DNA from 2 places in the Bradyrhizobium sp. NDS-1 genome. Region 1 is predicted to be linked to the other one. Evidence: riboswitches for the same ligand, from Rfam matches in the RefSeq annotation. Region 1 holds a riboswitch; the other holds the start of a gene.

The links. A riboswitch is a leader RNA that binds a small molecule or an ion and turns the genes downstream of it on or off. The one in region 1 is predicted to bind cobalamin.
Region 2: it holds a riboswitch for cobalamin, as region 1 does, so the genes downstream of both, RX330_RS18750 (TonB-dependent receptor) here and RX330_RS24930 (TonB-dependent receptor) in region 1, are expected to answer to the same signal.

Annotation. Positions count from the first base shown of each region.
Region 1 is NZ_CP136628.1:5,304,452-5,319,178, forward strand. It holds gene RX330_RS24885 (ABC transporter permease) at 1-299, shown strand, start outside; gene RX330_RS24890 (sugar ABC transporter substrate-binding protein) at 342-1,316, shown strand; gene RX330_RS24895 (YciI family protein) at 1,387-1,674, shown strand; gene RX330_RS24900 (ABC transporter ATP-binding protein) at 1,766-2,758, opposite strand; gene RX330_RS24905 (ABC transporter ATP-binding protein) at 2,755-3,744, opposite strand; gene RX330_RS24910 (ABC transporter permease) at 3,776-4,699, opposite strand; gene RX330_RS24915 (ABC transporter permease) at 4,696-5,637, opposite strand; gene RX330_RS24920 (ABC transporter substrate-binding protein) at 5,655-7,256, opposite strand; gene RX330_RS24925 (PepSY domain-containing protein) at 7,443-8,876, opposite strand; gene RX330_RS24930 (TonB-dependent receptor) at 8,889-11,246, opposite strand; cobalamin riboswitch at 11,361-11,563, opposite strand; gene RX330_RS24935 (histidine phosphatase family protein) at 11,636-12,208, shown strand; gene cobT (nicotinate-nucleotide--dimethylbenzimidazole phosphoribosyltransferase) at 12,201-13,253, opposite strand; gene cobF (precorrin-6A synthase (deacetylating)) at 13,264-14,013, opposite strand; gene RX330_RS24950 (energy-coupling factor ABC transporter permease) at 14,054-14,727, opposite strand, start outside.
Region 2 is NZ_CP136628.1:3,971,229-3,985,955, reverse strand. It holds gene RX330_RS18780 (deoxyguanosinetriphosphate triphosphohydrolase) at 1-99, opposite strand, end outside; gene erpA (iron-sulfur cluster insertion protein ErpA) at 217-546, shown strand; gene RX330_RS18770 (ATP-binding protein) at 551-2,881, opposite strand; gene xth (exodeoxyribonuclease III) at 3,015-3,812, shown strand; gene RX330_RS18760 (tetratricopeptide repeat protein) at 3,827-4,654, opposite strand; gene ilvD (dihydroxy-acid dehydratase) at 4,641-6,362, opposite strand; gene RX330_RS18750 (TonB-dependent receptor) at 7,698-9,923, opposite strand; cobalamin riboswitch at 10,038-10,249, opposite strand; gene RX330_RS18745 (hypothetical protein) at 10,298-10,555, opposite strand; gene RX330_RS18740 (hypothetical protein) at 10,638-10,850, opposite strand; gene RX330_RS18735 (hypothetical protein) at 10,989-11,165, opposite strand; gene RX330_RS18730 (adenylate/guanylate cyclase domain-containing protein) at 11,270-13,006, opposite strand; gene RX330_RS18725 (lytic transglycosylase domain-containing protein) at 13,329-14,727, shown strand, end outside.

The DNA.
Region 1 (14,727 bases):
CGGGCACCATGGCGGGACTGGCCTCGATCATCTTCCTGTCGCGGCTCAATTCGGCCGAGGCCGATATCGGCGAGAGCCTGACCTTGCCGGCGATCGCCGCCGTGCTGATCGGCGGCACCTCGCTCTTCGGCGGCGTCGGCACGGTGTTCGGCACCTTCATCGGCGCGCTGATCCTGACTTTGGTGCTGAACGGCATGAACCTGCTGTCGGTCAGCGCCAACTGGCAGCCGCTGGTGACAGGCATCATCGTCATTCTCGCGGTCTGGCTCGACATGAAGACCCGCCGCCGCGCGCAATGAGTTTCTGAACTACCAACAAGCAAAACGAGGGATGGAGGCAACATGAAACGTAAACTGGGTTACCTGACGCTGCCGCTGCTGATGGCCGCGGCATTCACCACGCAAGCGCGCGCCGACGGCGAGACCATCGCGGTCTTCACCAAGAACCAGACCAATCCGTTCTTCCAGACGGTGCGGGTCGGTGCCGACAACATGGCGAAGGTACTGAACGCCAAGACGCTGCAATACATCCCGACCAAGCCGGACTCGATCCCCGAGCAGCTCAGCCAGATCGAGGACGTCGTGGTGAAGAAGCCGAGCGCGATCGTGTTCACGCCGGTCGACTACAAGGCGATGGTGCCCGGCGTCGAGAAGATCAACGAGGCCAAGATCCCGGTCGTCAACATCACCGACCGTTCGGCGGGCGGCAAGTTTCTGTCCTTCGTCGGCGCCGACGATTACAGCCTTGGCCTCGAGACCGCGCGCTTCCTGCTCAAGGCGCTCGGTGGCAAGGGCAACATCGTCATCATCGAGGGCGTCAAGGGCTCGCTGACCAATGTCGACCGCGTCCGCGGCTTCAACGATGCGCTGAAGGAGGCGCCTGGCGTCAAGCTGCTCGCCTCGCAGCCCGGCAACTACCAGCGGCTGCAGGCGCTCCAGGTCATGGAAAACCTGATGCAGTCGAATTCGCAGATCGACGGCGTGCTGGCTGCCAACGACGCCATGGCGGTCGGCGCGATCGAGGCGCTCGACGGTGCGAACCGGAAGGCGCAGGTTATCGGCATCAACGGCACCAAGGAAGCCATCGACGCGATCAAGTCCGGCAAGCTGCTCGCGAGCGGCGACTACAACGGCTTTGCTCAAGGCTGTCTCGGCACCATGATGGCGATCCGCTCCTTGCGCAACCAGCCTGTCATCAACGAGATCGTGCTGAAGCCGACCGTGATCACCAAGGACAATTACCAGCCGTTCGACGTGCCGCTGGAGCAGCGGACCTGCCCGACCTTCGAAGACGCGAGCAAGCTCAGCGCCAAGTAAATCCACCCATCACGCCCGGACGGCCGCCTCGGCGGCCGTCCCAAGAACCGAGCCAAGACACGGAGACACCATGCTGTTCGCCATTCACGCCGTCGACCGCGCCGGCGCGCTGCCGACCCGGCTCGCCAATTACGATGCCCACAAGGCCTTCCTGAGTGACACTTCGCGCTTCGGCGTCAAGATCGTGATGTCGGGGCCGCTCGTCTCCGACGATGGTCAAACGATGATCGGCAGCCTGTTCCTGATCGAGGCGCCCGGCCGCGGCGAGGTCGAGGCCTTCAACCGCGCCGATCCCTTTGCCGCCGCCGGCATCTGGGAAAAAGTGACGATCACGGGCTTCCTGCGCCGGCAGGGTTGAGGCCGGCCCCATCAAAACTGCGAAAACAACCCCATGCACAGTAGAATGGGGCTTGTTTTCATTGACGAATTTCTGACGCGGATCTCACCCTTCAGCCGCTCATCGCCGCAGCGCCGTCCTCGAGATGACAGGCCACCCACTGCTCGTCTCCGGCCGCGCGGAGCACCGGCTCTTCGACCCGGCAGCGATCGAACACGAGCGGACAGCGGGTATGGAAGCGGCAGCCCTTTGGCGGATTGATCGGGCTCGGAACGTCGCCCTTGAGGATGATGGGATTGCGCTCGGCACCGGGCTCGGGCAGCGGCACCGCGGAGAGCAGCGCCCTGGTGTAGGGATGTTTCGGTGCGGCAAATATCTCGCGGCGCGGGGCGACCTCGACGATCTTGCCGAGATACATCACGGCGACGCGGTGGGTCATGTGCTCGACGATCGCAAGATCGTGGCTGATAAACAGCAGCGCGAGGCCGAACTCGCGCTGGAGATCCTGCAGCAGATTGACGATCTGCGCCTTGACCGAGACGTCGAGCGCCGAAACCGCCTCGTCGCAGACGATCAGCTCGGGCTCGGCCGCGAGCGCCCGCGCAATGCCAATGCGCTGGCGTTGGCCGCCGGAGAATTCGTGCGGCCTGCGGTTCAGCGCCTCGCGCGGCAGACGCACGGTGTCCATCAGTGAGGTGACGCGCAGCTCGAGATCTTCCGCCGATTTGGCGAGGCCGAAATTGCGGATCGGCTCGGCCAGGATGTCGCGCACGCGCATGCGCGGATTGAGGCTCGAGAACGGATCCTGGAACACCACCTGCACACGGCGGCGCATCTGCCGCATCGTGCCTGGTGCGGCGTCGTCGATGCGCTGGCCATCGAGGATCACCTGGCCTGCGGTGATGTCGAACAGTCGCAGAATGGCGCGGCCGACCGTCGACTTGCCGCAGCCGGACTCGCCGACCAGCGACAGCGTCTCGCCGCGTGCGATCTCGAAGGAGACGCCGTCGACCGCATAGACCCATTCGGACTTGCGCTGGAAGAGGCCCTTCTTGACCGGAAAGTGTTTCTTGAGGTCGTTGACCTGGAGCAACGGAATACTCATGCCGCGACGGCCCCCTTGGCCGCATAATGGCAGGCGGCGATGTGACGAGGTCCCTTCTCTTCGAGCCCCGGCGCATATTGCCGGCACAGATCGGTCGCAAGCGCGCAGCGGCCCGCGAAGACGCAGCCGGTGATGGGCTTTCGCAGGTCAGGCACCTGCCCGGGAATCTCGGCAAGCCGTCGTGCCGTGCCTGTTAGCGACGAGCCGAGCCGCGGCACCGCGCCGAGCAAGCCTTGCGTATAGGGGTGCCGCGGCGAGCGGAACAGCTCGGCCACAGGGGCTTCCTCGACCTTGCGGCCGGCATACATCACCATGACACGTTCGGCGATCTCGGCGACGACGCCGAGATCGTGGGTGATGAGAATGATCGCAGCGCCGACCCGGCTCTTCAGGTCCAGCATCAGCTTGAGGATCTGCGCCTGGATGGTCACATCGAGCGCGGTGGTCGGCTCGTCGGCGATCAGAAGCTTGGGATTGCAGGCGAGCGCGATCGCGATCATGACGCGCTGGCGCATGCCGCCGGAGAGCTGATGCGGATATTCGCGCACGCGGCGCTTGGGCTCGGGAATGCCGACCAGCGTCAGCATCTCGATCGCGTGCGCCTCGGCGGCCTGCTTGTCGAGACCCTGATGGATCATCAAGGTCTCGCGGATCTGACGGCCGACGGTGAGCACCGGGTTCAGGCTCGTCATCGGCTCCTGGAAGATCATCGAGATGTCGTTGCCGCGGATGGCGCGCATCTCGCGATCAGACAGTTGCAGCAGATCCCTGCCCGCAAAGCGGATGGTCCCTGCGATCCTGCCCGGCGGCTCCGGGATCAATCGCATCAGCGACATCGAGGTCACGGACTTGCCGCAGCCGGACTCGCCGACGATGGCGAGCGTCTCGCCCTCGTTGACATGGAAGGACACGCCGTCGACCGCGCGGTTGATGCCGCCGGGGGTGCGGAAATGGGTCTGGAGGTTTTCGACTTCGAGCAAAGCCATCGCGATCAGCCTCGGCGCATCAGAGGCGACATCACAGACTCTTCGCCATGCGCGGATCGAGCGCATCGCGAAGGCCGTCGCCAAGCAAATTCACGGCGAGAACCGTGACGGAGAGGAAGGCCGCCGGGAAGAATACGATGTAGGGCTTGACCTGCCACAGCGCGCGGCCCTCGGCCATGATGTTGCCCCAGGACGGAATGGTCGGCGGCGTCCCGGCGCCGATGAACGACAGGATCGCCTCGGTGATCATGGCGCTGGCACAGATGTAGGTCGCCTGCACCAGCATCGGTGCCACCGTGTTGGGCAGGATATGCCGGAGAATGATCATCGGCGTGCGCGTGCCGCAGGCGACGGCTGCGTCCACGTAGGGCTGCTCACGCAGCGACAGCACCACGCTGCGGACGAGGCGCGAGACGCGCGGAATCTCGGCGACGGTGATGGCGAGGATGACGTTGCCGACGCTGCCGCGCGTCAGCGCCATCAGCGCGATCGCGAGCAGGATCGGCGGGATCGACATCAAACCATCCATGAAGCGCATCAGAATGCCGTCGGCCCAGCGGATGAAGCCGGAGACCATGCCGATGGCGAGACCGGCGGCGGACGCGAAGATGGCGACTGACAGGCCGACCGTGAGCGAGACGCGGGCGCCATAGAGCACGCGCGAATAGATGTCGCGGCCGAGCACGTCGGTGCCGAACCAGAAATCGGCCGACGGTGCGCGGGTGCGTTTTGCCGGCGCGAGCGCGGTCGGATCGACCGTCCCGAGATAGGGCGCGAAGATCGCGATCAGGACCAGCGTCAGCAGCAGCGCGCCGCCGATCGCAACGGTGGGGTGGCCGCGCAACAACCCGATCAAGCCTCGCCGGATCGCGACCGGCCGGAGGATCTCGGGCAATTGCGGGGCAAGGACGAGGCCGGCCGGGAGCGATTGCGGATTGACGGTCGTATCGGTCAATAGCGGATCCTCGGGTCAACGAGCGTGTAGATGACGTCGATCATCAGATTGACGAGGACGTAGACGAAGCTGAACAGCAGCACGATGCCCTGGATGACGGGATAGTCCCGGCGCAGGATGGCATCGATCGTGAGCCGGCCGAGGCCGGGGATTGCGAACACGCTTTCGGTGACCACCGCGCCGCCGATCAGGAGCGCGATGCCGATGCCGATCACGGTCACGATCGGCACCGCCGCGTTCTTCAGCGCGTGAATGAACAGGATGCCGCCCTGCCCGAGGCCCTTGGCCTTGGCCGTGCGGATATAGTCCTGTTGCAACACTTCGAGCATGGCGGCACGGGTGATGCGCGCGACCAGCGCGATATAGACGCAGCCGAGCGCGATCGCCGGCAGGATCAGGTTCTCCAGCCACGGCCAGAAACCTTGCGTGAGCGGCGTATAGCCCTGCACCGGCAGCCATTCCAGCTCGAGCGCGAAGACGTAGGCGAGCATGTAGCCGACCACGAAGACCGGCAGCGAGAAGCCGAACACGGCAAAGCCCATGATGACGCGGTCGATCAGGCTGCCGGCCTTCCACGCCGCCACCACGCCGAGCGGCACCGCCACCACGATGGTGAGCAGCAGCGTGACGATCATCAGCGACAGCGTCGGCCCCAAGCGCTGTCCGATCATCGCCGACACCGGCAGGTTGGTGAAGATCGAGGTGCCGAGATCGCCGTGCAGGATGCGCCAGACCCAGCTTCCAAACTGGATCAGGAAGGGTCGGTCGAGGCCGAGACTCTGGCGGATGCGCTCCACATCCTCCGGGCTTGCCTGATCGCCCGCGATCACCACGGCCGGATCACCCGGCGCGATGTAGAGCAGGCTGAACACGAACAGCGCGACGATTGCCATGACCGGCAAGGTCGCGACGATGCGACGGAGGATGTAAGAGAGCATCTGGCCTCAGCGCGCGATCATGCGGACTTCGACACGCCCCAGAAGAACGGCAGCGGCCCCTTGGTGATGCCGGAGACGTTCTTGCGCCAGGCCGTGTAGGTCAGGAAGAAGCCGGTCGGCGCGTAGACGACATCCTCGATCGCCGCCTTGTTGACCCGTCCGATCGCCGCCTTCTCCTCGTCGACACTCTTGGCGTCGAACCAGCCAGCGATCTCCTTCTCGGTGTTCGGGCTGTTCGGCCAGCCGAACCAGGCCTTGTCGCCGTTGGCGCGGATGGCCGTGTAGGCGGCGGGCGTGATGCAATCGGCGCCGGCATGCCAGCTGTGGAACATGTTCCAGCCGCCCTGTCCCGGCGGTGTCTTTGCGGCGCGACGGGAGCCGACCGTGCCCCAATCGGTCGCGACGAAGTCGACATTCATGCCCAGCTTCTTCAGGAGGTCCGCGGTGACGTCGCCTTGCGCCTTCGTGATCGGCTGATCCTGCGCGACCAGACACGTCACCGGCTGGCCGGAATAGCCGCTCTCGGCCAGAAGCTTCTTGGCGGCATCGAGGTCGCGCTTGCCCTTCAGGATATCGCCGCCCATCTCGTTGTAAACAGGCGTGTCCGGCGTGAAGAAGCCGGGCAACGACTTCCACAATGCGTTGTCGTCGCCGACGATGGCGCGCATGTAGTCTTCCTGGCTGAGCGCCATCAGCACCGCACGCCGCGCCCGCACGTCGTTGAACGGCGCGAACAGATGGTTCATGCGGAACGAGCCGATATTGCCGAGGGGATCGCCGATGTCGACGCTGATGTTCTTGTTCTTCTTCAGCACGGGCACGAGATCGGCGATGGGGTTCTCCCACCAGTCGACCTCGCCGTTCTGCAATGCGGCCGCGGCGGTGGCCGGATCCGGCATCACGATCCATTCGATACGATCGACCATGATCTGCTTGCCGCCGGCCAGCCACGACGCCTTCTCCTGCCGCGGCACGTAATCGGTGAACTTCTCGAACACCGACTTGGCGCCGGGGACCCATTCGCTCTTGGCGAACTTCATCGGGCCCGAGCCGATATATTCGGTGATCTGCTTGAAGGGATCGGTCTTGGCGATGCGCTCGGGCATGATGAAGGAGCATGGCGCGTTGTTCTTGGCGAGCGCATAGAGCATTTTCGGGAAGGGCTGCTTCAAGACCCATTTGAAGGTGCGGTCGTCGACGGCGGTCAATTCCTGCTGGATCGCGACGATCATCAGCCCCATCGGATCGCGTGCAGCCCAGCGCGACAGGCTCGCAACGACGTCCTTGGCCAGCACCGGCTCGCCGTCGTGGAACTTGAGGCCCGAGCGCAGCTTGAAGGTCCAGATCTTGCCGTCGTCGGAGGTCTCCTCGGATTCGACCATTTGCCGCTGCGGCTGCAGTTGCGCATCGATGCCGTAAAGCGTGTCCCACACCATCGCCGCGGCATTGCGCACGACATATTGCGTGCCCCAGATCGGATCGAAATTGGCGAGATTGGCCTGCGGCACGAAGCGGAGCGTGCGAGCTGAGGCGCCTTGCGCGATGGCCGGGGCCGAGAGTCCAGTCAATGCCAGACCGCCCGCGCCCGCCAGTCCCTTCAATACGGTCCTGCGATCCATGAAGTCCTCCCAGTAATGCCAGTGATCCGGCCATCGTTGGCCAAGGGCAGGTGAAACCAGAGCCCATTCGCTTGCAAATGGTATGCCACTAACCGGCCCTTCGCCAGCAGGATCTCACCGCTATTTGGACCCTCCCAAGCCTCGAAGAGCCGCCGCGCGTTGCGATCGTCGCTGGTTCGCCTGAGGTCAGCCTGTCAGGGAGAGCCGCAAGCGCCGCAAGCCGATGACGACGCCGGTCATGGAGAACACGAAACCTAGCGCACAGAGGCCGACGATCATGATATCGCGCAAACGCGGATGTGCCATGAAAATCGGAAAATCGAGTGTGTGGAGTGCGCCATACAGCCAACGATAGGCGCGGCGCGAGGCATCCAGCCGTTGCAGCATGCGGCCGTCCGCGCCGTCGATGTCGAACCAGAGCTCGCCGCAGCGCGAGCGAAAGACCGGAGCAGCCGGGAGAGCCGATCGCATGAGGTAGACATCGTCATCGGCGACGACGACCGGCGCCTTGCAGTCCGGGGAGAGGCGCGCCGTCAGTGTCGATACCTCGCGCGCGCTGAGAAAGGCCGTCCGCTGCTGGTTCGGCAGATCCCCTGCCCCGATCAATCTCTGATCATCGAGCGCGACGCGGTCGCGCCGATAGACAGTGCCATTGAAGCCGAACCATTCGACCTCGCGGGCCGAGGAGGATATTGGCTGGCGATCGAGCGATGCGGCCTCCCGCCAATCCGGCGCACCGTTGATCACGCCGGCCTCTGGAGGCGTCAACTGCCCGGGCGAGAACAACCGCCCGTGATCCATCGAGAGCCAGCCGCTGAAGATCCAGGTGAGCACGAACACCATCGCCGCCAGGCCGAGAAGGTGATGCAACGCGTGCCAGCCGCGGTAAGGCGTTGCGAGTTGACCGTCCCTCATCCGCAGCCGGATGATCCCGAGCGCCGCGCCAAGCGCGGCCGCGATCAGGGCCAGCAGCGACAATGTCCAGACGACGCCGTCCCATAGCGCCCAATTTCGCCTCAGCACGGTCGGATAGATCCAGTGCAACACGCTGCCCACGAGGTTCCACCCCCGTTCGCTCCGTATCGTGTCGAGGACCACTTCGCCGGTGCGCGAGGAGACGTATATTTCCGTGCCGTCGCGATCTGCGAGCACGATGCGAAACAGCGGGCGATGTCGATCGAAGCCGTTCGGCACGGTCCATTGATCGTGGTCCGCCTGCGCCTGCACTGTTGCTTGCGCGGGGTCGAGCCCGCGACGGCTGGCATGATCGCGCGCGATCGCGAGAGAGATGTCGGCCGACCTCACCAAGGCGTCGCCACCGTCGGACGCGTGCAACGCGCGCAGCCCCGATGCTCCCGCGACAACGTAAGCGAGTCCATCGCTGCGCCGGATCAACCTGACCCGTGTCGCGTCCCTCATTCCACTCGCGACCACGGCGTCCGCAACCGAGATCCGCGGCTCCGCGCGCTCCAGCGGCGCGAGCCCTGCAAAGCGTTCCGCTTCCGTCAGCGACGGAAACGGAACGAAGTGCATGACGATGCCGGTCGCGAACCACATCGCGAACAGCAGGCAGAACGCGATCCCGAGCCAGCGGTGCAGCAGGACGGTCGCGTGCATCATGCGGTCAGCGTCCTACCATTTGAAGGACGCCGAGAGTTCGTAGGTTCGGGGCGCGCCCAGGAGAATCTGGTCCGGATAGAACGGATCGCCCCAGATCGCGTAGCGCTTGTCCGTGATGTTGCGAACGCGGAAAGTCAGCCTGGCCTTCTCCACCGCGTTGAACACCGTCCTGGGGATGTCGACGAAGGCGTAGACGTCCGCGACGGTATACGCCTTCATTGTCACCGTGTTGGCGTCGGTGTTGTAGCGGTCGCCGACATGGCGGCCGGTGATGCCGAGCTCCACCGGCCAGGGCGCGAAGAACCGGTAGGACGCGCCGGCGTTCGCGACGATGCGCGGCACGTTTGGCGGCGTGTTGCCGGAGAACGAGCCGCCGGTGAAATTGTAATCGGCATAGCGCGCGTCGACATAGGCGATGTTGCCCCATAGCCTCAACGGTTCGATCGGCCGAACGGACGCGGCGAGCTCGACGCCCTTGGATTCCTGTCGTCCCGCGATGTTGAGTTGCATCCCGCCGGCCGCTGCATAGACGTTCTTGCGCTGGATGTCGTATGCCGAAAACGACCATTCGGCCCTGTTGTCCCAGAACAGGTGTTTGACGCCGGTCTCGTAAGTGCGCGCGGTGGTCAGGTCGAGCGGCTGGGTGGGTGCGAGCAGGAAGATGTTATTGGCTGCGACGTCGGCGCCGGTGGCGTATTGGCTGTAGAAGGTCAGGCCGGGAACGGCCTCCCAGGTGTAGCCGATGCGGCCGGTCACCGGCGCCCAGTCTTTGGTGTACGGAAAACCTGCCTTTACGAGGCCGTTGACGTCGGTCGAGTTGCGGTCGAGCCCGATATGTTCGACGCGCAGGCCACCGACCAGCGCGAAGCTGCGCGTCAGCTTCAGCCGGTCTTCGAACGACAGCGCCTCGTTGTCGATGCGCGCGGTCTGTTGCTGCGTCGTGAGCAGGCCGTAAAAGCCACGGTTGGGATCGACCAGCGAAACGGAATCGCCCGGAAAGTTCGCCGCGCCGGGCCTGACGAAATCGAGATAGCTCGACGAGAGCGTCGTGACCAGCCGGTTGTCGAAACCGGCGATATCGGTATCCCAGATCAGGTCGGTGACGTTGCCGACCAGGCGCTGGCTGTGCGCGACGTAGAAGCGCTCGCGATCGACCATGTTCGTGGTGGAATTGAACGCCTCGATCTCATTGTTGAACCATTTACGCTCGGCGCCGTAACCATAGGCCTGGCTTTTCAACGTCAGGTCAGGCGCCAGCTTCAGCTCGAAACCGCCGCGCAGCCATACTTCCTGCGCCACGTTCTTGTTGTCGAGCACGTTGTAATTGGTGTTGAAGGTCCGGTCGTCGATGGTGACGGCACCGAGATTGGTTCCGTTGTAGTTCGAGACGTAATTGCCGGAGACGATGCCGCTCGTCGCGTGCGAGCCGCTGAAGGCGATCGGCACCAGCGGTGCGCCCCAGTAAGCTTTCGAGCGATCCTCGCGGTACTCGATCGCGCCCCAGATCTTGAGACTGTCCGAGATGCGGTAATTGAGCTGGCCGGACGTGCCGAACGTCTTGACGTTGGTGTCGTCGGCAAAGCCGTTGAGCGTGGAACGGCTGATGTCGAAGCGGTAATCGAGGCCTTGCACATTGGTGCTGCCGCCCGAACCGTAATGAGTGCGGAACGAGTTCAGCGAATCCCAGGAGAAATCAGCTTCGTTCCGGATAGCTCCGGTGTGCGGCTGCTTGGTGACGAAGTTGATGGCGCCGCCGGCGGCGCCCTCGCCCGACATCAGCGAGGCCGGACCTTTGAGGAATTCCACCGCCTCCAGATTGGCGGTGTCGGTGATCCGCGAGGTCATGTTCTGCGGACCGATCTTGATGCCGTTGTAGAGCGTGTTGATCTGGCTGTTGGTGAAGCCGCGCACGGAAAAGCCCGCAGGCTCGGCTGGATTGTCGCCGGCGGTGACGCCGACGGCGCCCTGCGCCACCTCGGACACGGTGCGATAGCCCTGCTCGCGCATCGTCTCGGCCGAGATCACCTCGACGGTTGCGGGCGTCTGCCGCACCGTCAGGCCGAGCCGCGAGGCGCTTTCGGCCACGGCATTGGAGTTGAGCGGCGTCGGTGCGGTCGCGGCCGGCAAGGCGGGCTTGGGCGCCGTTACTGCGCTCGCCGGCCTGCGCGCGGCCGCGCGGCGCGGGCTTTGCGCGTCCCGGCCGGCTGGTCTCGCCTGCTTGCGGGCTTCGGCCGGCGATACCTCGACAGGCGGCAGGGGTTCGCGCGGCTGCTGCGCCAGCGCAGCGGGCAGATCGAGAACGGCAAAGAATGTGAGGGCGGTGGAGGCGAGCAGGAATTCTCGCGATCGGACGATGCGGATGGACAACACGGTTTCGGACCTCGGTATGACGTCAGTGGCACGTCACAGCGAACGAGGTCTCACCTTTGGCCTTGCAGCCGTCCGATGAAGCCGAATGCCTGTACTCCCCGACCGACATCTTCGCGTGTGACCACGGCTGACGGCAGGTCTCCTGGCTCGCGGGTCAGTACCTTGCATCGCCTTCCCGGGACCGAGATACCCAGTGGCTCGTGAGGCAAGATTCGCCGCTCACAGTTGCGGGGGCAGCCACGGCATTGGGGACAACGTCCCCGCACCGCATTCCCTTTTCATCCCCTCTCGGGGAAACCGTCGCGAGCATCTAGGATTACCATCAAGACAGAGTCAATGTGCCAGTTGCGGCGTTATGGTCACAACGGCCAACTTCCTTGGAGATGAGCATGGAAGGCGAGACCTTCCTCTGGCTGATACGGCACGCACCCGTCGAGGGCGTGAAGGGGACGATCCACGCGACCGACGCGCCGGCCGATCTCGGCGACCGCGCGCAACTGGAGGCGCTGCGGCGGCGTCTGCCTGGGAACGCCGTCAGCTATGCCAGCCCCTCGCGGCGCACAGTCGAGACTGCGCGCGCACTGGGGCTCGAACCGGAGTTGATCGGTGAATTCCGCGAGCAGGATTTCGGCGACTGGACAGGCCATCGGCACGACGAGCTTTCCGCAACCGGCGGCGAGACTTACGCGCAGTTCTGGAGTGATCCGGCTGGCGGACGTCCGCCGGGCGGCGAGAGCTTTGCGGATCAGGTCGCGCGCGTCCGGCTGGGTCTGTCGCGGATCGGGACCGGATCGGCCACGCTCGTCGTGCATTCCGGCACCATCCGCGCCGCGCTCTGCATCGCGCTGGACCTCACGCCACAAGCCGCCCTGCGCTTCGTGATCGATCCGCTGTCGCTGACGCGGATCGATCGCCTGGCGGCCGGCTGGCGCGTCGTCGCTGTCAATCAGCGGATCAGCTAGGTCTGTCAGGCACGTTGGCCTGTGCGAATGTTGCCATGCCGTTGTGGAGCGCGCAGGCGAGGCGCACCAGCGGCAGCGCGATGGCAGCCCCCGATCCCTCGCCGAGCCTGAGATCGAGGCTGATCAGTGGCTGCGCGTTCAGTGCCCGCAACACCAGACGATGCCCCTGCTCGGCCGATTGATGCGAGGCAAGCAGGAACGGCTGGCACGACGGATTCAGCCGCACTGCTGCGAGCGCTGCCACCGACACGATGAAACCGTCGATCAAGACCGGGATGCGGGCTTGCGCGGCCGCGATGATCGCCCCTGAGATCGCCGCGATCTCGAGGCCGCCGACGGCGCACAGGACTTTGTCGGTCGACTCCTCCGCAACGCCATGCAGCGCGATCGCGGCATCGATCACGCGTGCCTTGTGCGCGCGGCCGGCCGCATCGACACCGGTGCCGCTGCCTGCAATCTCCCCGGCACTCACGCCGAGCAGGCCCGCCGCAATCGCCGCCGACGCCGTGGTGTTGCCGATCCCCATCTCGCCGAAGATCAGCAGATCGGGCTGATTGGTCGCCGCACGCGCAACCGCGCGCCGGCCGGCTTCAAAAGCAAACGCCAGCTCCTCAGGCTGGAGCGCGGCCTCGACGCTGAAATCGCGGGTGCCGCCGCGCGGCTTGTCGGTGATGATGCCGCCCATCTCGCCTGGCGCCAGCGTCCCGCAGTCGACCACCTCCAGGCTCGAAGCAAGCTCCTGCGCCAGCACCGAGATCGCGGCGCCGCCGGCGGCAAAGTTCGCCATCATCGCGATGGTCACTTCTTGCGGATAGGCCGAGACGCCTTGCGCGACGATGCCGTGATCGCCGGCGAAGACGATGATCGGCACGCGCGCCGCGCGCGGCTGCTCCGTGGCCTGCAGACCGGCAAGCTCGATCGCAAGCTGCTCGAGCCGGCCGAGCGCACCGGTGGGTTTTGTGAGTTGCGCCTGACGCGCGATCGCCGCCTCGCGATGGAGCGCGGAGATGTCGGGGCACTGTCGATAGACCCATTCGGGGAGCATGCTGCCTCGCTTAACCCGCGCGCTTGAGGATGTAGCTGTCCATGATCCAGCCGTGCCGCGCGCGCGCGTCCTGCCGCGCCGCGACGATGCGCGGGCCGATCTCGGGCAGCGCGCCGGATAGGATGATCTGGTCGGGCATGCCGAGATAGGCGCCCCAATAGATGTGGAGGCCTGCCGGATCCAGCGACTGAAACGCCGTGTCGCCGTCGAGCATCACCACCACCGTGTCGACACCCCGCGGCCAGCCGCCTTCGCGCAGGCGCCGTCCCGTCGTGACCAGAAAAGGCTCGCCGATATCATTGAGCGGCAACGCATGTGCCGCGCAGAGCGCCTGGATCGAGGTGATGCCGGGCACGACCTCGATGTCAGGCGCCGGATTGAGCCGACGCGCAATGCGCAGCGAGGAATCGTAGAGCGAGGGATCGCCCCAGATCAGCAGCGCAACCTTGCCCTCGCCTGCAAGGTGTCTTGCGATCGTCCGCGACCAGGTCGCGGCCACCGCATCGTGCCAATCGTCCACGCCCTTGCGGTAATCCGTTTCACCGGCGTCGCGCACGGGAAGATCGAACTCGGCGATTTCAGTCTTGTCGCTTGTGAGCACGCCCGCGCAGATCGTCCGACGGAGATCGGCAAGATCGGACTTCGCCGTTCCCTTGCGCGGGATCAGGACGAGATCGGCCGCGTTGATGGCGCGGATCGCGGCGCGCGTGAGCTGGTCGGGATCGCCGCAGCCGATGCCTATCAGGGAGAGCGTGAGCATCGCGAGCGCGAGGGGCGGCGTACCGCCCCTCGCTGATCTCTCAGGCCGCGTTGTGCAGGCGCGGGGTAACGAGGCCGGGCGCGGTGACCCCACGCAGCGACTTCGCCAGCGCCAGCACGGCGAGATCGGCGAGCGGCTCGATCACGATGACGAGCGCGTAGGACGCCGCGAACGTCGCAATGCTCGCGAGGTTGCTCATCGCAAAACCGGAGCCATAGAGAGCCCAGAACGCCACCCAGGCGATCACGCCGGCCTGGTAGGTCGTCGAGAGCGCCAGCGCCTGCCGGTACTTGAGATCGACATAGGCGGTGTTGCGCGGAATGATCCGCGTGGCGATCGCCTGGATCGCGAACAGCGGCACCAGCAGTGTGGTGACGTTCATGCCGTATTGCGGCAGGTCGGGTGGCTCAAAGAAGATGCCCTGGAACAGCAGGCCGAAGGCGAGGCCAAAGGCGGCAGGCGCAGGGCCGAACAGCAAGAACAAGGTCGAGCCGAGAATGAAGTGGACTTCGGAGACGCCGACCGGGAAGTGCGGCAGGATCTCGAAGAAGATGAAGACGAGCGCCGTCGTGGCCAGCGTCCGCACGGCGAACGAGACGACGCCCTGCTCGCGCACGGTCTCGGCCGCGAGCTTCAAGGCAACGCCACCTGCGGCGATGCCGGTTGCGTAACTCAACATGAGCTTGGCGTCGGATACCAGTCCGGGTTCGATAT
Region 2 (14,727 bases), 1.3 Mb from region 1:
GCTGCGGGTCCGGCTCGGCGGCTCGGCGACCAGCCGGCCGCGGCTGCGGTCGGGGTCGCAGGCATAGGGCGCGCGGGGGGCTGCCATTCCGACGGACACGGCGAATTTAGTCCCTATCCATTTGATTCTGCGTATGGTGGCACTTAACTATGCCGAACGCGGGATACCAAATGAAATGGGTATGACGCCGGACGACGGGACTATCGGAGACCAGCAATGACGACTGCCGTGACCATCAGCGACCGGGCCGCACGCCGGATTGGGGAGATCCTCAAGGGCGAAGGCTCAGGCGCGATGCTGCGCATTTCGGTCGAGGGCGGCGGCTGCTCGGGCTTCCAGTACAAGTTCGACATCGACCGCGCCCGCACCGACGACGATCTCGTGATCGAGCAGGACAATGCGGTGGTGCTGGTCGATTCCGCCTCGCAACCGTTCCTGGAGGGGTCCCAGGTCGATTTCGTCGATGATCTGATCGGCGCCTCGTTCCGCGTCAACAATCCCAACGCCACGGCGTCCTGCGGCTGTGGGACGAGTTTTTCGATCTGAGCGCTTAGGCGCCCGTGATCTGCCTTTCCTCGTCCGTCCACTCCACCACCGACGGCATCAGCTCCGGCTGGAGCGGCGCGTCCTCCGATATCACGTGGCCGTCCAGCGCACGCAGCAATGTCGCGACCAGCGCCGGCTTGCGCAGCGGCTTGGCCAGGAAGTCGGACATGCCGGCCTCGCGGCAGATCCTGACGTCCTCGGGGAAAGCGTTCGCGGTCAGCGCGACGATCGGCAAGGCCGCAAAGCGCCCGCCTTGCGCGCGGATCGCGCGGGTGGCGGCGAGCCCGTCCATGTCGGGCATGCGCACGTCCATGAGCACGACATCGTAATTGCCTTCGGCGGCGGCCGTGACGGCCTCGGCGCCATCTGTGACGACCCGCAGATCGACGTCGAAGGCCCCTAACATCTTGCTCACGACCATGCGGTTGACCGCATCGTCCTCCGCGACCAGCACCTTCAGCGGCCGGTCGAGGCCGGCAATGCGAGCCTTGAGTTCATCGACCTCGTCGCGACCGGGCACCAGATCGGATGCCTGCGTCGGGCTCCAGGGCAGCACCAGCGTGAAATGGAAGGTCGACCCCTCGCCCGGCGTCGAGGTGACGCCGATGGTGCCGCCCATCTGCTCGATGATGCGCCTGCTGATCGCAAGGCCGAGGCCGGTGCCGCCGAAGCGGCGGCTGATCGAGGCATCGGCCTGCGCGAAGTCGCTGAAGAGCTGACCGAGTTTTTCCGGGGCGATACCGATGCCGCTGTCGGTCACGGTCCATTCGACGGTCGCGAGCAGGTCGCGGCGCGCCCGGCAGGTGGCGGAGATCGTCACCTCGCCTTCGTCGGTGAACTTCACCGCGTTGGAGGCGAGGTTGAGCAGCACCTGGCGGATGCGCGCGACATCGCCGCGCAGCGTCGGCGGCAGGTTCGGATCGAGCTCGACCTTGACCGTCAGCCCCTTGCTCTTGGCACTCGCGCGCGCGACGTTTGCGACCGTCTCGACCAGCGTCTGCGGGGCAAAGTCGACCGCCTCGAACGCGAAGCGGCCGGCCTCGAGCTTGGACAGGTCGAGAATGTCGTTGAGGATGCGCTGGAGATTGTCGCCGGACTCGCGGATCGTGGTGACGGCCTCGCGCTGCTCCGGATCGAGCTCGGTCTCGAGCAGCATGCTGGCGAGCCCGAGCACGCCGTTCATCGGCGTGCGGATCTCGTGGCTCATCACCGCCAGGAAGTCGGATTTCGCACGGCTTTCGGCCTCGGCCTTTTCCGCGCGCCAGCGCTCGGTCACGTCGCGCCCAAAGCCGCGATAGCCGAGAAACTGTCCCTCGCGGTCATAGGCCGGCTTGGCGGTGAGCGACCACAGCCGCGCCTCGCCACCGGCGACGACCTTGAGGTTCATCTCGTGCAGCGGCTCGTTCTGCTCCATCAAGCCGACGACATTGTAGGCCGCGCTCTTGTCCTCCGGGCACAGCATGTCGAGCACGTCGGCGAAATGCGATCCCTTGAGCAGCGGCAGCGGCACTTGGGCGACGTCGGCGAAGCGCTGGGGCACGTCGATCAGATGCCCCTCGGCGTCGGTCTGCCACAGCCAGTCGCTGGCGTTCTCCTGAAAATCCTTCAGCAGCAGCGAGATGATCTCGGTCTGGCGCTCGAGCTCGAGCTGGGCCTTGAGATTGCCGAGGAACAGATTGCCTTGCGAGACGATGTTGCGTGCCATGAAAAATGCGAACAGCAGCAGGAACACCGCTGTGATCAGATAGTGCCCGGTGCCGCAGAGCAGCAGCGCGCCGGCGCAGGCGATCGTCATCGTGGCGAGATAGACGAGGCCGGCACGCGGGAATGTCGAGAGCGTGAAGGCGCCGCCCGACATCATGCCGACCATCAGGCAGGCCAGGAGCAGCTGGCTGGTCGGCTCGATGCGGCTGAACAGCGCCAGCGGCAGCGTGCCCCAGATCGCGGCGATGAAGACCGCCTGCCGCAGCATTTGCCGCGCAGCGCGGGGCGAGGCCTCCTGCAGCGGGCTGCGATGCGACCGGCGCCATGCGCGCACCGCGAGCGAGGCGGTGGTGGCGAGCGTCAGGCCCCAGATCGCGAGGAAGTCGTTCCAGCCCCGGCCCCAGAACAGGATCAGCACGATGACGACGCTCAGCATCGTCACCGCCATCGTCACCGGGATCAGCTGCGTCACCGTATCGACCTGCTTGGCGCGGATGCGGCGGATCTCGCGCTCGCTGAGACCGGCGGTCAGGCCGTCCTCGATCTCGAAGCCGCCGAGCCAATACAGGAACGCGCCGATCAGGCGGTCATGCGGCGCAGTTCGTTTTGTCGATTTGTCCGGCCATCCCATCCGAGAACCTTTTTGGCATCAATGACCCAGCGCGCGCTTAAGCCGGGTTAATTTTGTGGGAGATTTTGCCGCGTCCTTGACGGCCACGTTGGCAGTTTGTTCTAACCATGGCCCCTGCCCGGAGCACGCCGACATGACCATCAGAGTTGCCACCTGGAACGTGAACTCGGTCCGGCAGAGGATCGACCTCCTGCTGACCTGGCTGAAGGAGTGCCAGCCGGACATCGTCTGCCTCCAGGAGATCAAATGCGTCGACGAGGCCTTCCCGCGGCTGGAGATCGAGGCGCTCGGCTACAACGTGGTCACGCACGGGCAGAAGACATTCAACGGCGTCGCCCTGCTCTCCAAGCTCCGCTTCGACGAGACCAAGTCGGGCCTCGCCGGCGACGACGAGGATGCGCATGCCCGTTTCCTCGAAGGCGTGGTGACGCTCAAGCGCGGGGTCCTGCGCATCGCCTGCCTCTATCTGCCCAATGGCAACCCGGTCGGGACCGAGAAATATCCCTACAAGCTCAAGTGGATGTCGCGGCTTCTTGACTATTCGAAGGAGCGTCTCAAGACCGAGGAGCCGCTGATCCTCGCCGGCGACTTCAACGTCATCCCGCATGCCCGCGACGTGCACAATCCCGCCGCCTGGACCGAGGACGCACTGTTCAAGACCGAGACCCGGGAGAGCTTTCAGTCCCTGCTCGGCCTCGGCCTCACCGACGCCTTGCGCGCCGTCACCGACGAACCGGGGCTGTACACCTTCTGGGATTACCAGGCCGGTGCCTGGCAGAAGAACCATGGCCTGCGGATCGACCATCTGCTGCTGTCGCCGCAGGCCAGCGACCGGCTCGCCAATGTCGGGATCGACAGCTATGTGCGGGCTTGGGAGAAGCCGTCGGACCACGTGCCGGTGTGGGCGGATCTCGATCTGGAGGCGGCGTAGGCCGCCTCAGAGAACTATTCCCTACGACCCTGCACCCACTGCTCCAGCATCTGCAGGGCCATGGCGCGGTCGTCGTCGGAGGCCTTGGCGAAGGCGCGGTTGTAGCTTTCCTTGATCCAGCTCTCTTCGGCACCGGCGCTGTCACGCGCCAAGGTGAGCCACATCAGGCCGCGCGCGGCCTGCCGCGGCAGGCGGTCGCCGTTGAACAGCATCTGACCGAGCAGCGCCTGGGCCTGGTGCTGGCCCTTCTGGGCGGCGAGGCCGAGCCAGCGTGCGCCGTAGCGGAAATCCTCACGCGAGGCGTCCGGCGTCTTCAGGTACAGGCGGGCGAGATCGTATTGCGCATCGGCATTGCCGAAATAGGAGGCCGCATAGGAGAACATCTCCCGCGCCCGCTCCGGGTCCGACTTGACCTTCGAGTTCGGGATGCCGCTGAGATAGTAGCGGCCGAGCGCGACGAAGGCATTGGCCACGATCTGCGCCTGCGGCGCCGAGGGGCTGTCCTCGGCATGCGCATTGGCAACCCGGCTGAAATATTCGAAGGCGCGCAGATCGTCCTGGGCGACGCCGTCGCCATTGGCGTACATGCGGCCGAGCTTCCACTGCGCGATGGGGTGGCCGCCCTCGGCGGCATATTGCAGCGCACTGAGCGAGGTCTCCTGAGGCACGGCCGCCGGCGCGACCTTGCCGCGCACGGCCGCCGCGGTCCCCGGCAAGGTGGTCACGACCGGGAAAGCCGCGTCCTTCGGGTTGACCGGAGCGCCGTCGAAGGCAAGCGCCGGCGCGGCCAGCGCGATGGCCCCCAACACAAACGCAACTGTGGCACGCCTAGATGTCCGCATAGCACTGTTTCTCGTGCGCGCCGCCCGGATGGGTCACTGCCCCCCCGACCGCTGGTCCAACCTGCTGAGCATATTTCCAGAGCGCACCCGACGTGTGGTTAGTCGCGCGAGCGCTCCATTTGGTTTTGCGCTGGGCGAGTTCGGCGTCGCTCAATTTTACGTTAAGGGTACCGGCAACGGCGTCGATCTCGATGATGTCGCCGTCCTCGAGCAGCCCGATCGGGCCGCCAATGGCGGCTTCCGGCCCGACATGGCCGATGCAGAAGCCGCGGGTGGCGCCGGAGAAGCGGCCGTCGGTGATGAGCGCGATCTTGCCGCCCATACCCTGGCCGGTCAGCGCCGCGGTGGTCTGGAGCATTTCCCGCATGCCGGGGCCGCCCTTCGGCCCCTCGTAGCGGATCACGATGACTTCGCCTTCGCGGTAGGTGCGCTTCTGGACCGCCTCGAAAGCATCCTCCTCACGGTCGAAGCACCTGGCCGGACCGGTAAACCTGAGGTTGGACATTCCCGCGACTTTCACGATCGCACCTTCTGGCGCCAAATTGCCCTTCAGGCCAACCACACCGCCTGTGACGGTGATGGGCTTGTCTGCCGGGTGCACCACGTCCTGGTGCGGATTCCACTTCACGCTCTTGAGGTTTTCAGCGATCGTGCGGCCCGTGACGGTAAGGCAATCACCGTGCAGGAAGCCGTTGTCGAGCAGCGTCTTCATCAGAAGCGGTATGCCACCTACTTCAAACATGTCTTTGGCGACATAACGGCCACCCGGCTTCAAATCCGCGACATATGGTGTCTTTTTGAAGATTTCGGCGACGTCGAATAAGTCGAACTTGATGCCGCACTCATGCGCGATCGCCGGCAGGTGCAGCGCAGCATTGGTCGAGCCGCCGGAGGCTGCAACCACGGCAGCCGCGTTCTCCAGCGCCTTGCGGGTGACGATGTCGCGCGGCCGGATGTTCTGGGCGATCAGGTCCATCACCTTCTCGCCCGCGGTCATGCAGAAGGCGTCGCGGATTTCATACGGTGCCGGCGCACCGGCCGAGTAAGGCAGCGCAAGGCCAATCGCCTCGGAGACGGTCGCCATGGTGTTGGCGGTGAACTGCGCGCCGCAGGCGCCCGCCGAGGGGCAGGCCACGCGCTCGATCTCGTCGAGGTCCTCGTCCGACATGGCGCCGACCGAGTGCTTGCCGACGGCCTCGAACATGTCCTGCACGGTGACCTGCTGGCCGCGGAAATTGCCGGGCAGGATCGAGCCGCCATAGATGAAAATCGAGGGCACGTTGAGACGGACCATCGCCATCATCATGCCCGGCAGCGACTTGTCGCAGCCGGCGAGCCCGACGAGCGCGTCATAGGCATGGCCGCGCACGGTCAGCTCGACCGAATCGGCGATGCATTCGCGCGACGGCAGCGAGGAGCGCATGCCGTCGTGCCCCATGGCGATCCCGTCGGTCACGGTGATGGTGCAGAACTCGCGCGGGGTGCCGCCGGCCGACGCCACGCCCTTCTTCACCGCCTGGGCCTGGCGCATCAGCGCGATGTTGCAGGGAGCGGCTTCATTCCAGCAGGAGGCGACGCCGACGAAGGGCTGGTGGATCTGGTCGGTGGTCAGACCCATGGCGTAGAAATAGGACCGATGGGGCGCGCGCGCAGGGCCTTCCGTCACGTGACGGCTCGGCAGCCTCTGCTTGTCAATCTTCGCGCTCATCGCAAACCAGTTTCCCCGGTCAACCCTTTCAGACCCGAAAAATCAGAGCCAAGATTTTAATCGACCTTGGGATTTCTCGTGACGTCGAGGACTGCCTGCTACCTCCAGAACTTAGAGCGATTTTATTCATGTTTGGGTGTGGCCAAAAAGCGGCGGTGATGCGAACCGCCGGTGATGACGGTTAAATCCGAGATGAGTGTTGCGGAGACAGCACAATCGTTACCGGGAAGACACGGATTTGCACACTCCAATACCTCACAAGGCAAGACAGTCCGCAACCTTTGATTTCAAGGTCAGGAGAGCGCGCCAGCATCGCACTGAATGACGGAGATGCCCGCAGGTGAGTCGGCGACAGGGTCCAAGGCCGTGACATGGGCCCCGGCTCAGCAGCGCACCGCCAAAGCGGCGCTGCGCTGCGTCCGGAGCTGAGTGGCGCACGCTCTCCCAACGACGCCCATTGTCGTGATCTCCTCGCGATGACTGAGTGTGAGGCGGCAGCCTGTTCTCCAAGGGACACTGTCATTCTCCGCGAAGGCGGGAATCCAGTACGCCGCGGCTTCTCGGTTCAATCGCGAGCGTCTCTGGAATACTGGATCGCACGGTCAAGCCGGGCGACGACAGTGAGTGTGGCGGGACTGACATGCTTCTTCGGCCTCGCGGCGCAATTCGCCCGAGCTTTGCTTGATCACGCCACCCTCAAAACCAAGAGGGCGCAGGGAAGGCCGGGTGCCGACAGGCACCCGCGGTCCGCTGCGCGAAATGCACGCGCAAAAAGAACCGCACAGCAGCATACAGGTGGTGCCGATCACTCGGCCTTCCCTGCGCGATGGTCGGACGGCTTATGCCGTGCTCTCCCGGGAGCCGAACTTTCCTCTGGCCTCCCTCGCCCTGCGAATTGGATGATGCAGTCCGCCCGGTCGGGCTCGCTCGCACCTTCGCAGACAGCTTGACCGTGGCAATGACGGCCAGGACCACACGGTTTTGCCGTACGCACGGCCCGCCATGTCGCCGCAGTATTCCCAGCCCTGTCGACGGAGCTGAGAACTTACAGGCGAGACGAAGCCTGGCAGCGCCGTCGTCCGCACGCGGTTACGGGCTCACAGGGACTACCCGCCCTGCCCGCACCTCTCGCGCCGACGCTGCCGCGTCCACCGCAGACCCGGCTCGCGAAAATGACGACCTCATGATCGCCCCTCTTGAGTGAGCCGGGATGCACGACACATACGCCGAAACCGAATTTCGGTAAAGTGGAATATTTTTGCGACGCTGGGTTGACAGAGGCCGACACAGGCGCGATCGTCCCATCACGCTCTGGTCCATTGACTGGCGTGCTGATCAGAAAGTTGCGCCGGCCTTGAGCAGATAGGTGCGGCCGGGCAGCGGATAAGCGCTGAAGCGGCCGTCCGTGAAGGTGCTTGCGATGGCGTAATCGTAGTAGAGCGCATTCAGCACATTGTTGACGCTGAGCGACCAGAAGTAGCGGTCAACCTGGCCGCTGAGCTTGAGGTCGATCGTGCCGTTGGCGGGAATCGGCTTCTGTGTGCCCGCCTGATCGTTGTCCATGCGCCGCTCGCTCCAGAACCGCGCGGTGGCGTCGAGCACCAAATAGTTCTGCCAGATGTTCCAGGTGACGCCCGCACTCGCGGTGTAGCGCGACACCAGCGGCACGTCATTGCCGGTCCAGATGCCTTCGCGGAAGACGGCGCGGGTATAGGCCATGCCGGAGCGCAGCAGCAGAGCGTCGTTGACGCGATAGGACAGGCTGGTCTCCGAGCCGTAGCGGCGGGTCGGATCGAGGTTGGTGTTGTAGAACAGCACCGGGTTGAAATGGACCTCGTTGGTGAGGTCCATCAGATAGAGGCTGCTCTGCAGCTGCAGTCCGCCGCCCTTGATGCGCAGGCCGCCCTCGATGTCCTGCGAGGTCTGGGTCTTGAGTTGAAACGTTTGCGGGATCGCAGCGAAGGTCAGGGGATCGAAGGACGGCCCTGAGGACAGGCGCTCGTCCACGTCGGGCGTGCGGAACGCGCGCGCGGCGCGGCCGAACAGCGAGACCACCTCATTGAGGCGATGCTCGGCCCCGAGATGCAGCGCATATTGGGTTTCATCGCTCTGGAGCGGGAGGGCGCCGATGTCGGCGTTGAACGGCGCCGCCGGGTCGAAATTGTCGCGCGCCGCAAGATTGATCGTCTGCACCCGCGCGCCATAGGAAATGTCGGTCGCAGGCGACACGCCCAATGTGTGCTGAAAATAGCCCGCAACCGTCTGCTGCCTGAGGTCGTAATTATGCCAGGGGGAGAGCCCCTGCCCGGCGCCGCGGTTCTGCTGAAAGCTCGCATCGTAATAGTCGATGCCGGTGAGGAGCTGCGATGGCATTCCGAGCAGCAGGCTCTTCACGCTGAGCCGCGGTGTGATCGACCACGTGGTCAGATGGGAATCGGCATAGGTCGACGTGAAGAAGCCCGGAACCGGCACCGGGCTGGAGAAGAACGCACTCTGCTGTTTCTTGTCGCGCACGCCGCCGTCGACGATGAGATCGACTCCGTTGACGAGGGTCTTGGTGAAGCCCGCGGTCGCGCTGAAGCCCTGCTGGTTGGCATAGTTGAACGGCGTGCTGGTCCCTCGCCGGTCGGTCGCGACCTCGTCGAGGCCGATCGATGGGTCGACGGTGCGCCCGCCCGGCAGCCGCAACTCCTGATGATCGCCCGTGACGGTGAGAAAAGCGGTCAGGCCCGGTGTCGCGTAATTGAGATTGCCGACGCCGTTCTGCTGGGAATAGCGATTATTGTCGCGGTAGCCATCGGTCCTGACGGCATTGCCATAGAACGAGGTCGACCACGGACCGGAATTGAGCGAGGTCGAGACGTTGCCGAGCCCCGTGTTGAACGAGCCGAAGCCGGCCTCGATGCGCGCGGTCACGGGCGGTCCGCCGACGCCGCTTTTGGTGACGATGTTGATCACGCCGCCGACCGCGTTGTCGCCATAGAGCACCGCTCCGGAATTGCCGCGCGTGATCTCGATACGCTCGATGGAATTGAGCGGGATGGTGGAAAGGTCCACCTGTGCCATGTCGACGTCGTTCAGCCGCCGTCCGTTGACCAGCACCAGCGTGTTGGCGGTTGCAAACGCGCCGAAGCCGCGCAGGTCCACGCCGGTCTTGGCACCGATCGGGCCGCCATAGAACGTCGTGATCTGGGCCCCCGGCGTCTGCGTCGCGATGATCTCGGCCAGCGTCTGCGACGGCGCGTGCGCGATATCCGCGGCCGTGACGACGGTCGTGGCAGCACCGACGATACCGCCGTTGCCGGCGACAGCCTCGACGGCCGAGCCGGCGCCATTGCCCGACGGCGCGACATCGGCCGTCGCGCGGGGCCTCGTCGCGCCGTCACCGGTCGCCCTGGCCCGCGTGCGGTTCTGGTCGTCGGGCTTGGTCACTTCAATCGGTGGCAGCTGCTCGGCAAGGACCTGCTGGGCGAAGGCCGGAGAGAGATCGAGCGAATGGAAGGCAACGGACGCGAACAGGCCAGCGCTGAGGCGCCCGGCGGCAGAGACAAGACGGGACACAATTGTAAACCTCGGTATGACGTCAGTGGCACGTCACAGCGAACGAGGTTTCACGGTGGAGCGATGGATTGCTCCGGTGAAGCCGATGTCTGCACTCCCCGACCGACATCTTCGCGTGTGACCACGGCTGACGGCAGGTCTCCTGGCTCGCGGGTCGTTACCTTACGTCGCCTTCCCAGGACCGAGTTCCCAGTGGCATAGGACGAAAGATTCACCGCTTACAGTTGCGGGGGCAGCCGTGGCGTTGAGACAATTCCCGTTGGGACAATCCCGCACCACATTCCCTTTTGATCTCCCTGAGGAGAACCGTCACCGATCAACTTACGTGTCGTTCCGCCGGGGAGTCAATCGACCGGTGGCCGTTGTCACCGCGCTCAGGTCCGCCCTCGCAAACGCTGGGCCTGTGCCCAGGCGGCAGCGACGTCGCGTGGCGGAACATCGACGCGCTTGATCGGAGTCAATTCGCCGGAGGCCGAGACGATCGCGGTTTCCTCGCGTCGGCAGCGCGTGCAGACAAAGCGGACCTCATGCGGGGACGCCCACCAGCTCGATCGCTTCACGTTGACCGCCATCGGCCAGGCATCGCAGTGCGAGCAGGACACCAGAAATCGACCGGGATCGAGCATACCCATTTCATCGGACTCCGCGTCCTTCCGCTTCTTCAATGATTAACCCAGGTGAATCGTTCCGGTGCCCAAGCACCGCCGGTTGCTCTCAGCGCGCGCCCTTGAGGGTGCAGGAGGTCGTGCACGTGACCGTGGTGCCGCGATCGCAGGATCTGCAGGCATTGACACACTGGTTCATGTCGCGGGGATTGTACGAGCTGTAGTTCCGCATCGGGCAGGCCGATGTCGAGCCGGTGATGTCCTGATCCTGATTGCAGGACGCCATCATGAGCGCAAATATGATCACGGCAACGAGGCGCATGTGATTGCCCTGTCGAGCATGGCAAATGACACTCGCGAGGCACGCTGCACTGCAGCGAACCCCGGCCTTCCCAGCACGAGCGATCGCTCGCTGCGTCAAGGATGCGCGCCAAACCTTAAGAACGGATTGCAGCCGGCCTCAGGCCGCGGCCTTGGTCGCGATCGCCTGCCGCATGTCCGTCGCCAACTGACGGTACTGCTCCGAAAGCTTCAGATAGAACTCGCGCTTGGTGCTGTCGGTCGCGAGCTTGGCAATCAGCTCGCATTCGGCGGTCAGCGTCTCGAACCGTTCCAGCCTGTCCTGAAGTTCCGTCATCGGCGTGTCCCCGTCAAACGCCTCAAGGACATCCAACCTAAGCCCGGGAAATAGGTCACGGCGAACATCGTTATCGAGTAGAAACAATTTTTCCGGGGCGGCAGCTATTTGCTGTCCAGCCGCCAGGCGCCGTCCCAGCCGGCGTCCGGCGGGCTCGCCTCGAACTGCGCGATGCGGCCGAGCATCGCGCGCGACGGTCCGTCGCCGGGGACGGCTTCGAGCGCCGCGTTGAAAGCAGCGCGCGCCTCCTCGAAGCGCCGGGCGCGATAGGCGGCGAGCGCTTCGGCATAGTGCATGCGCAGGCTGTCCTGTGCGCCGGTGAGCGCGCCCGCCCTCGCCATCACTTCGAAGATCGCCTGCGGCGCGCTCTGGCCGGCGACCGCGAGACGATCGATCTCGCGCAGTTCGAGCCGCGATCCGACCGCATCAGCGGTGGCCTGCGCGATCAGGATGCGGGTGCCGTAAACCTTGTTGACGGCCTCCAGCCGGGAAGCGAGGTTCACGGCATCCCCCATCACCGTAAAGCTCATCATCAATTCGGAACCGATGCTGCCGGTCAGGACCTCGCCGGTGGCGATGCCGACCCGCAAATCGCACGGCGCCGGCATGGCGCGGATGCCGAGCAGGTCGGGCAGCTGCTTCTGGAGCGCCGGCACCTGCTCGGTCATCTCGATGGCGGCGAGGCCCGCGAGCAACGCCTGCTCGTCGTCCTCGATGAAGGGCGGGCCCCAATAGGACATGATGGCATCGCCGATATATTTGTCGATGATGCCGCGATTGCCCCTGATGGGGGCGGACATCACCGTGAAATAATGGTTCATCACTCGCACGAGCCCGCGCGGGGTCATGCCCTCGCTCATCGCGGTGAAGCCGCTCATGTCGCAGAACATGATGGTCATGACCCGGCGCTCGCCGTCGATCGCGATCTCCGGCCGGTCGATCAGCCCCTGCACCACCTTGGGATCGATGTAGCGGCCAAAGGTCTCGCGGACGCGCTCGTTGTGCCTGAGCTGCTCGGTCATGCGGTTGAACGCCGCGGCGAGTTCGCCGATCTCGTCCTGGGTGGAGACGGTGATGGTCTTGTCGAAGCGACCGGCTTCGACCTCGCGGGTGCCGGCGAGCAGCAGCCGCACCGGGCGCGTGATACCGCTGGACACCAGGAGCGCAAAGGCAAATCCGAGCACCGCCGCGAGCAAGGTCACGGCTCCCGACACGATGATGGCCTGGTATTGGCGGCCAATCACTTGCGACGTCGAGAAGAAGACCTGCGTCAGCATGTCGGCCCTGATCGCGTCGACCTTCCGGTTGAACGCATCGCGCAGGGTGTCCAGCTGTTCCAGCGTGGCGCGGGCCTGGACCACGTCCTTGGCCTCGATCTGCTTGAGCAGTTTCGCATTGCCCTCGTCCAGATTGCGCCGCAACTCGGTGACGGCGCTCTCGATGCGGACGTCGAGCCGTGCCAGCGCGGCATTGTCGGAATACGTCCTGGGATCATCGATGATCGCGTTGATGAGCTTGCGCGCTGCCTCGGCTTCTTCCTCGAACTTGCGGTCCAATGCCTCGAAGTCGCGAAGCCGCGCCGCATACGTCTCCTCGTCCGACGACGCCCCCATCTTGGTCATGACCATTTGCCGCAGCGCCAGGGCGCGCTCCAGCGAACGGATATTGGCGCGGGCCAGATGGCTGTAGGCCGGGATGTAGCGGTTGGTCAGCTCGCCCAGGAGGACACCGACCTGGCTCGACATCACCATCGACAGGATCGAGGTGACCAGCATCAGGACGATCAATCCGAGGGCGATGCCGACGATCTTGCGCCGGATCGACTGGTTGAAAATCGGCATAGGCGCGGGGCAAAGGCTCAAAGGACGAAGCGAGGGATTCCATACACCGGATCGGGATTCGGGAACACGCGCAATCTGTCCCTGCTGACGCCCTGGACCCGGCCAAACCGTCGCGCGGGTCCGGTTTCGTTAACAAAGGCTTAAGAGGCCATCCTTCATTCCCCCAGCGCGGGAGTTCCCTCATCACATCCGTATTTTGCCGCATTGTTGCGACAGCGTGAGGATGCGACACGGTAGTGATGCACCGTGTCGGTGCCTTGATTCTCAAGCCGCATGTCGTCGCGGACCTTGGTTTGTAGTGGTTTCGCAGGGGGACCATGGAATGAACCAGTGCCTACGCTCGCTCGCGTGTGTCGTTGCCGTGGCCGCAATGGCCCTTCTTCCCACCGAGATGGCGGCCAAGAGCAGCCACAAATCGTCCGCGCCGAAGAAGACGCATGAGGCGAAGGGCGGCAAGCATCGCCACACGGCGGTGAAGTCGCGCCACGGCAAGCATGCCGAGGCCAGACACAAATCGAAGAAGGCCGACGAAGCGCCGTCTGACAAGCCCGCAACACCGCCGCTGACCGGCGACCTCGCCGCGCTGAAGGACGCCATCGATCTCACCCGCAAGGGCAAGACCGATGACGCGAGCGCAGCGCGCGAGCGCATCACCGATCCCGCCGGACGCAAGCTCGCGGACTGGTTCATGCTGCGCCACTCCGACAGCACGGCGAATTTCAAGCGTTACGCCGCCTTCCTCGAGGCCAATCCGGACTGGCCGAGCCGCGCGTTGCTGCGCCGGCGCGCCGAGGCGCGGCTGTGGCAGGAGAAGGCCGACGCCGCCACCGTGCACAAGTTCACCATGGACCGGCCGACCAGCGCCAAGGGCAAGTTCGCGCTCGCCCGCGTGCTGTTTGCCGAAGGCGACGCCGACAGGGCCGCGCGACTCGTGCGCGAGGCCTGGCGCGCGGACGAATTGTCGGAGCGCAGCGAGGAGGATTCCTACGAGGCGTTCCGCGACCTCCTGACCGCGGACGATCATCGCGCCCGCATGGACAAGCGGCTCGGCGCCAAGGACTATTCGGGCGCGCGGCGCGCCGCAAAACGGCTCGGCGAGGATGCGCTCGCGATCGCCAAGGCCTGCGCCGCCGTCACCGGCAAGTCGAGCAAGGCCAAGGACTATCTGGAGGACGTCCCGACCGAGGCGCGACGCGATCTCGGCTATGTGCTGTGCCGCGCCCAGTGGCATCTCCAGAACGACCGCATCGACGACGCGGCCGAGGTGATCCTCGCCGCCCAGCCCGACACCATGGCCGCGCAAGATACCGATGCCTGGTGGCGCGAGCGCCGCATGCTGGCGCGCAAGCTGCTCGACCAGGGCAAGTCCAGGACGGCCTATGACGTGGTTCGCACCGCCGCGGTGCCCGAGAAGGAAGTCTACCGCGTCGACTATCATTTCATGTGCGGCTGGATCGCGCTGCGCTTCCTCGACGATCCCCAGGCGGCGCTGGTGCACTTCGCCGCCATCGACGAAGGCTCGGCCAATCCGATCGCGCTGTCGCGTGCCCATTACTGGCGCGGCCGTGCCGCCGAGGCGATGGGCGCGACCGCAGATGCGCGCATGAGCTATCGGGCGGCATCGCGCTATTCGACCGCGTATTACGGCCAGCTTGCGCGCGCAAAGCTCGGTCTCGACCGCATCGAGCTGCGTGCGCCCTCGCCCGTGCTGGCCTCGGCCG